Regions from separate parts of the Undibacterium sp. Dicai25W genome, predicted to be linked through region 2. Evidence: predicted binding sites of a transcription regulator. Region 2 holds the regulator's gene; the other holds the start of a gene.
What was found. The regulator NrdR, encoded in region 2, represses ribonucleotide reductase genes. The targets are predictions, from matches to a motif close to CACNANATNTNGTG.
Positions count from the first base shown of each region.

Region 1 (4,437 bases), on a different contig from region 2:
CTGATTGGCCGCTCAGCAGGTATGCAGGCGGTTCGTGAACAAATTGGCCGCTTGGCTCGCAGTATGGCACCCGTCATTATCACTGGTGAATCAGGAAGTGGTAAAGAACTGGCTGCCCGCGAAATTCATTTCCGTAGTGCGCGTGCAAATAAACCGTTTATTGCGGTCAATTGTGGTGCAATACCCGAGACTTTAATGGAAGCCGAGTTTTTTGGTTATCGTAAAGGGGCATTCACTGGTGCAGCAGATGACAGGGAAGGTTTTTTTCAGGCTGCGAACGGTGGTACCTTGATGCTCGATGAAGTTGCTGATTTACCGCTGGCGATGCAAGTGAAACTCTTGCGCGCCATTCAGGAGCGTAGTATCCGCAAAGTCGGCGCGACTACTGAAGAAGCGGTCGATGTTCGTATTATCAGTGCGACCCATCAAAACTTGTCCAAATGTGTTGCGGAAGGACGTTTTCGCCAGGATCTATATTATCGGTTGAATGTGATTGAATTACATTTACCACCTTTGCGTGAGCGGTTGGAAGACATTGCCGATTTGTCTGCTGCGATTTTGAATAAGCTGGGCGCGGATGGAATACGGATCTCTGATGCGGCCTTGTATGCCTTGTCTGGGTATGATTTTCCAGGAAACGTCCGGGAGTTAGAAAATATACTTGAGCGGGCGCTGGCCTTCGCTAACGATTCCTGTATTCAGGTCGTTGATCTTGCGATGCGTGGAACACAAAAAATCGCTCACCCTTTACTCGAAGTGTCACCAATCGCAACACCGGTACCAGCAGAAAGTGCGCCCTTGCCGCCCATTGCCAGTTTGCTTTCTTCCACAGATCTTCCGTGTTCTTTACCCGCTTTCCTGGAAAGCGTCGAGACTGAAATGATACGACGTGCTTTACTTCAAACCAATAATAACCGGACGCAGGCAGCGGAGTTATTGGGAATCAGTTTCCGACAATTACGCTACCAGATTCAGAAGTTAAAAATCCAGGATTAGTATCCAGGCTACTTTTCTTTGCTGATAAAAATCTGAGATGGTGATGCGCTGGCTGAATGTTGCATTATTTTTTTCAGTCTTGTGCGCTCACAAAAGACGATCAAATATTCCCCTGATGTCTTTGCAGGTTGGACTTATTTGCCATTGACATTTCCAGCTTTCTCAGCCCGATCTCAATTTCCGTTAGTGCTTACTTACGCATTCTGCTGCGGATTCCTGTGGCTCCCTGAAAGTCAATTGCTAAAATGGAATTTTCGATAAAAAATAAATCATTTTCATGTCCAAATAGCGGTTGCATCTGATTTGGTGGGGCACTAGAATTAGGGTTATTCAAAAAATGTGCACTATATGTAGTGGTTTTTTCTTGTTTTACCTTTCTTGCTTCTTGTTTCCCCCTTAGTCTTTGCAATTGATTTGAAAAATAAGAAATAGCACGACTTTTAGCGAAATTTAGCGAAGTTTAGCTATTTGTAGTGATGCGCAATACCGATAAAACCGAGCGTGGCGATGGTCTTTTAAGTGGGTTTTAAACAGACTGGCTGCGTATCAAGATCTAACTGACACCGGAGGCTCAATGCACTCTTCAACTGAAACATCAACGACATCTCTTATTGAATCTGGCTCCTTATTGGCTGCTACAGGTTCACCCACTGGTACGCTCGCTGTGAACTACGCTGAATATCGCGTGATTCGCCGTAACGGTTCTGTGGTGGGATTTGAACCATCCAAAATTGCCATTGCAATGACCAAGGCCTTTTTGGCGGTGAATGGTGGTCAGGGCGCGGCATCGGCGCGTGTTCGAGAATTGGTTGAGCAATTGACTGCGACAGTGGTCGCCGCCTTGGTGCGTCGTCAACCTACCGGTGGCACTTTTCATATTGAAGATATCCAGGATCAGGTTGAACTGGCATTGATGCGTTCCGGCGAACACGATGTGGCGCGTGCTTATGTTTTGTATCGTGCCAAACATCAGGAAGAGCGTCGCATACAACGTGAAGCGCAACAAGCGTCACAAGCACAACTGCCGAAAATCCATGTGTTGATCGATGGCGAACGCGTTGTTCTGGAAATCGATAAAGTACGCGCTCTGATTACTGCTGCTTGTGTTGGTCTGGACAAGCTGGCAGATGCTGAAGCTATCCTGACTGAAACACTGAAGAATTTGTACGACGGCGTGCCAGTAGAAGAACTGCACAAATCTGCCATTCTGGCGGCACGTGCGTTGATGGAAAAAGAGCCTGCATACAGTTTGGTGACTGCGCGCTTGCTGTTACACACGATCCGTAAAGAAGTCTTCGCAAAAGAAGTAGCGCAGCAAGATGCCGCTGCAGAATATGTCACCTACTTCCCACAATTCATACAAAAAGGTATCGCTGCAGAATTGCTGGACGCCAAATTAGCTGAGTTCGACCTGGAACGTCTGGCGAAGGCACTGGTTTCTGATCGTGATTTGCAATTCAGTTATATCGGCTTGCAAACTTTGTATGATCGCTACTTCCTGCACGTCCGCGGTACCCGCATCGAAATGCCACAGGCTTTCTACATGCGTGTAGCGATGGGCCTGGCTTTAGAAGAAAAAGATCGCAATGCCCGCGCGATTGAATTTTACAACCTGTTGTCCAGCTTTGATTTTATGAGCTCGACACCGACCTTGTTCAATTCAGGTACACAGCGTTCGCAACTGTCTTCTTGCTATCTGACTACGGTTGCTGATGATCTGGCAGGTATTTACGATGCGCTTAAAGAAAATGCGTTGTTGGCGAAATACGCTGGCGGTCTGGGTAATGACTGGACACCGGTACGTTCGCTCGGCGCACATATTAAAGGAACTAACGGCAAGTCTCAGGGTGTGGTGCCTTTCCTGAAAGTTGTAAATGACACCGCGGTTGCGGTTAATCAGGGTGGTAAACGCAAAGGTGCGGTCTGCGCCTACCTCGAAACATGGCACATGGATATCGAAGAGTTCCTCGATCTGCGTAAAAACACTGGCGATGACCGTCGCCGTACGCATGACATGAACACTGCCAACTGGATTCCTGATCTGTTCATGAAGCGTGTCATGGAAAAAGGCGACTGGACTTTGTTCTCGCCATCTGACGTTCCTGATCTGCATGATAAATTTGGCAAAGCGTTTGAACAAGCTTATCTTGCTTACGAAGCTAAAGCGGCTTCTGGTGAATTAGAACTATCTAAAAAAATCCCTGCGCTCGATCTGTGGCGCAAGATGCTGTCGATGTTGTTCGAAACTGGCCATCCATGGATTACTTTCAAAGATCCTTGCAATATCCGTTCACCACAACAACACGTGGGCGTCGTTCATTCATCGAATTTGTGTACAGAAATCACTCTGAACACCAATGAATCTGAGATCGCTGTATGTAATCTGGGCTCGGTCAACATGCCGGCGCACATGAAAGACGGTAAGCTCGATCACGCTAAGTTGCAAAAAACCATCCGTACTGCGATGCGTATGCTTGATAACGTCATCGACATTAACTACTATGCAGTACAGAAAGCGCGTGAGTCTAACTTGCGCCACCGTCCGGTCGGCATGGGCATCATGGGTTTCCAGGATTGCTTGCACATGATGCGCGTTCCTTATGCATCGATGGAAGCAGTGCAGTTTGCTGATACTTCGATGGAAGCAGTGTGCTACTACGCTTACTTGGCGTCGACGGAATTGGCCGAAGAGCGCGGCACTTACAGCTCATACAAAGGTTCTTTGTGGGACAGAGGTATCCTGCCGCAAGACTCTTTGAAAATGCTGGCTGAAGAACGTGGCGGATATCTGGAAGCGGATTTCTCTGAAACGATGGATTGGACCGTGGTTCGTGAACGTATCAAACAACACGGTATGCGTAACTCGAATTGCGTCGCAATTGCACCGACAGCAACGATTTCTAACATCATTGGCGTGTCGGCTTGTATCGAACCGACCTACCAAAACCTGTATGTGAAATCGAACCTGTCCGGCGAATTTACAGAAATTAACGAACATCTGGTTCGCGATCTGAAATTGCGCGGTTTGTGGGATGAAGTCATGATCGCCGACCTGAAATATTTTGACGGTAGCCTGGCGCGTATTGATCGTATCCCTGAAGATCTGCGTGAGTTGTATGCGACAGCGTTTGAAATCAGTCCATCCTGGTTAGTTGAGGCTGCATCCCGTCGTCAGAAATGGATTGATCAGGCACAGTCACTGAATATTTATATGGCAGGTGCTTCTGGTAAAAAACTGGACGAAACCTACAAACTCGCATGGTTACGCGGTTTGAAAACAACTTATTACCTGCGTACCATCGGTGCAACACATACAGAAAAGTCGACATCAAAAACGGGTGCGTTGAATGCGGTAGCGGTTGATGGTGGTAGCTCAGGTTTTAATGCTGCACCTGCGGTTCCTGCAGCAGCACCAGTTGCACCAGAAGCGGAAGGCGCAGC
Region 1 covers NZ_JBMPOQ010000002.1:285,370-289,806, reverse strand. The annotation lists gene ACO0KY_RS04365 (sigma-54-dependent transcriptional regulator) at 1-996, shown strand, start outside; gene ACO0KY_RS04360 (ribonucleoside-diphosphate reductase subunit alpha) at 1,571-4,437, shown strand, end outside.
Region 1: the regulator NrdR is predicted to act here: its motif matches at 1,339-1,352, upstream of ACO0KY_RS04360 (ribonucleoside-diphosphate reductase subunit alpha).

Region 2 (4,437 bases):
GCAATAAATTCTCGCCCAACTCAGCTTGTAGTGCTGCCAAACGATCCACCCTGCGCGCTGCAGCGATGACTTTATGTCCCTCGCGCACGAATTTTCTTGCTATTTCCTCGCCAAAACCTGAACTTGCACCAGTAACTAATACAATCATACAATTTCCTTTAAGACAATAAGCAACCAGCAAAGTAAACTTGCACGATAGTAACGTGCAAATCCTCTGAAATACGATGCCCTCTATTCTAAGTGCTTTTGTGCATCACAGCAGGACTTCTGCTCGACCTAAGCAACGCCAAAATGGTTAAGGGGTAATTTTGCGTCAACTTGGATAAGTAGATTCCACAACTAAACAAAAGTTAGGTCTACCCGCTTGCCCATTCATAAGGCATCACGTAAAATCTGCGCACCATTTCGTCTCACGTGACTGGCGAAAACGTCGACTGGTCTGTTATTTGATCATCAACAAAAGATGGAGATCCATCGGGAAGCGTGAGATTTCGGGGTCGTAAGACCTCAGCCGTGCGCCTGGGTAGCCTGATGGTAAATTTGTGAGGCTGCCACTCTACGACCACGTCCGACTGACACCTCATAGAAAACAATCACCGATCTAGTTTTTTACATTAACAGGAAAATCAGGAAAGCCATGTTTGCCAAAAATCATACCCTCGCCAATATTGATCCAGAATTGTTCGCAACCATTCAACTGGAAAACCATCGCCAGGAAGAACATATCGAGCTGATCGCCTCTGAAAACTACACATCACCAGCGGTCATGGAAGCCCAAGGCTCCCAACTGACGAACAAATACGCTGAAGGTTATCCAGGCAAACGCTATTACGGCGGTTGCGAACACGTTGACGTAGTAGAACAATTGGCGATTGACCGCCTGAAACAATTGTTCGGTGCAAATTTTGCTAACGTACAACCAAATTCTGGCTCACAAGCCAACCAAGGCGTTTTCTTTGCATTACTCAACCCGGGCGACACCATCATGGGCATGAGCCTGGCTGAAGGCGGTCACCTGACTCATGGCATGCCATTGAATATGTCTGGTAAATGGTTCAATGTCGTTTCTTATGGCCTGGATGCAAATGAAGACATCGACTACGACGCCATGGAAAAACTGGCACGCGAAACAAAGCCAAAATTGATCATCGCTGGCGCATCCGCATTTGCCCTGCGTATTGATTTTGAACGTTTCAGCAAAATCGCCAAAGAAATCGGCGCTTACTTCATGGTCGACATGGCGCACTATGCAGGTTTGATCGCCGCTGGCGTGTACCCTAACCCAGTCCCATTTGCTGACGTTGTCACATCCACGACACACAAGAGCTTGCGCGGTCCACGCGGCGGCATTATTTTGTCGAACGACGAAGCGATTGCAAAGAAAATCAACTCTGCGATTTTCCCGGGTTTGCAAGGTGGTCCATTGATGCATGTGATTGCTGGTAAAGCGGTGGCGTTCAAAGAAGCGCTCACACCAGAATTCAAAGCGTATCAAGAACAAGTCGTCAAAAATGCTGCTGCACTGGCGCAAACATTGACAGAACGCGGCTTGCGTATCGTTTCTGGTCGCACTGAATCTCACGTGATGCTGGTTGATTTGCGTCCAAAAGGTTTGACCGGTAAAGAAGCGGAAGCGATTTTGGGCTCTGCTCACATGACTTGCAACAAAAACGGTATTCCTAATGATCCACAAAAACCGATGGTCACTTCTGGTATTCGCCTTGGTAGCCCAGCGTTCACCACACGTGGTTTTAAAGAAGCAGAAGCGATCAAAGTCGGTCATTTGATTGCTGACGTGTTGGATAATCCTAACGATGCAGCAACAATCGAACGCGTTAAAGCAGAAGTTAAAAAACTGACTAGTGCTTTCCCAGTCTACGCGAAGTAAAATAGTGTAAAGCATTTCGTCACTGATGAACGCCACTCGATGAGTGGCGTTTTATTAAGTAACATGCGACGCAACAATTAAAGAGACTAACGTACCTACATGAAATGCCCCTACTGCCATAACGACGACACCCAGGTGATCGATACTCGCGTTTCTGAAGAAGGCAATGTTATGCGCCGCCGCCGCCGCTGCGCTCATTGCGATAAGCGCTTCACAACCTATGAACGCATAGAATTGATCATGCCCGTTATCGTTAAAAAAAATGGCAGCCGCAGCGAGTATGAATCTTCCAAATTACGCGCCAGCCTGATGCTGGCTCTGCGCAAACGTCCGGTATCGGCCGAAGCAGTTGATAACGCCGTACAAAGCATAGAAGAAAAACTGCTCGCCAGCGGTGAACGTGAAATCATGTCAGTGCAACTCGGTGAACTGGTGATGCGCGAACTCAAACGTCTCGACAAAATCGCGTACATCCGCTTTGCTTCAGTCTATAAGAGCTTTGAAGATATTTCTGAATTCGCTGAAGCGATTCAAGAAGTCAATGTCGAGAACCGGCCTGCTGGCAAAAATAAAAAATAAGTCCGCTATTTGATTTTTTTGACTACCTAGGTATGGAGTCCAGCGGATAACATCAAATCAAAACTGCATTTGCAAGCCAAGATAAGTCATTACCGAACTTTGTGCTGCCTGAGTATTGTGCAAGTCATGCACCCCTGCAAGCAACAAAGTATTGTTTTCGCTTAAATCATAGTGAGCACCAACATTTAAATGAACTCACTTTGCGGTTAAGTTGACATCTATCAGAGGCAACTGATAAATGCTTGTTTGCCCGGCATGATTCATCAGAGTAGCGACGCTCACCTCCCAATAGCCATTGCCTGACGTTCCCGAATCATCAGTCATCATCGGCGGGTCACCCACTGCCAAAACGCTCAACGCTCACGAAGAACTCGCGACAATCAGGCTTTTCAAAGAATTCCGAACCAAAAGTTGCACGCAATGTGAATTATGCATGCTCAAAATCGGCTAAAACGAACCAGATTTAAGTAAGAAATAATTTCAACCGACTATCATTCAAGCAGCTAAAATCGCAGCACGCTGACCGCCTTTTTTAATCACAAACGACGTTACCTGAATGTTTTTGGCAAGCCGGTTCAACTATCAGCAACGATTGCCGTTAACCGTTACAGTAGTGTCTGCGGAGAATCTCAAATGAGCATTTCATCTATACCACCATTGCCCCCAGTTGCACCGGCAATTGCACCGGAACAAGCCAGCGTTGTGACACTCAACCCCAATGCTGTAGAACAAGCAAGTGCAGTGAACACAACCGAGACAGGCGATAGCATTGTTGAGTTGTCGAACCTTGCCCTACAACAAAACACACAACAACTATCAGTACAAAAACAAATTATCACGTTAAATAGCACTCAGGAAAATGCGCTAAAACATCTTGAAAGTCTTGCGGCCTCGACAAATGCCAATACCAGCAATAATCGAAGCGTCATCGATCAACGCACTCCTGCGACATTCGATACTACCGAAGCCTTGCTCAACGCTGAACTAAAATCCACACTAAATAACGAAGCCTTCATTGACGCGATTAACACTGAAAGTCATGCTAGTGTTCTCAATGAGGTAAACACCAATGCTATCACCACCCCGAACACCGTAGTCACCAGTCCAAGTATCACGCAGTCAATTTCAGCAACAACAGGCAATATTATTAATCCTACTAACACGGCAGCGCAGTCCGTGCAAATTTACACAACACACATCACAATATCACCGCCAGTGGACCATGCAGCGATAGCAACGATCAACTCAATGGACTACGCAACCGAAACAGGCAGCAACCCTGCCGTTGCAGCCGCTATTGCTGCTTACCAGCTAAGCAATGGCATACTTAAAGACGAGGTTGACAAAACACCTGGGAAATTCAAGTTTGACGAAGTTTCGGTAAAAGGCGTTACTTTGCTTGATGCCACCGAAAGAATCAACGATAACGATGCCGAACAAAAAGCAAAGCGTGAAATACCTTGGATATGGAAACGCGTACTTAGAATAAAAAAGAAATTTATGAAAGCTTGAGCAATTCAATTTCTCAGGCTGCTAATACGAACCTGACGGTTCACATTCATTTGCCCGACTATCAGCGCATATAAACACACATCGATGCTTGAAAAGATGCTTTTTTTGAAAAACATGGTAATTAACTGGTTATATGCACTCCCAATTTCGTTGAGCGAGCCAGTATTTGATCCAAGTTTGAATTTCCTCGCCCGGCATTGGTTTGGCAATCCCATAACCTTGCACTAAATGGCAACCCATTCTCAATAGCTCATTACCATGCGCGAGCGTTTCTACACCTTCTGCAATAACCTGTCTATTAAAAGACTTTGCAAGGTTGATTACTGCGTTAACAATTCCATGATCCTCGGGGTCAGTCAGCATATCACGAACAAAACTTTGATCGATTTTGAGTGTATCGACCGGTAATTTTCGTAGGTAAGTTAATGATGAATATCCAGTCCCAAAGTCATCTAGCG
Region 2 covers NZ_JBMPOQ010000003.1:188,261-192,697, reverse strand. The annotation lists gene ACO0KY_RS05635 (SDR family NAD(P)-dependent oxidoreductase) at 1-148, opposite strand, end outside; ZMP/ZTP riboswitch at 405-532, shown strand; gene glyA (serine hydroxymethyltransferase) at 638-1,888, shown strand; gene nrdR (transcriptional regulator NrdR) at 1,988-2,467, shown strand; gene ACO0KY_RS05620 (hypothetical protein) at 3,101-3,979, shown strand; gene ACO0KY_RS05615 (PAS domain S-box protein) at 4,109-4,437, opposite strand, start outside.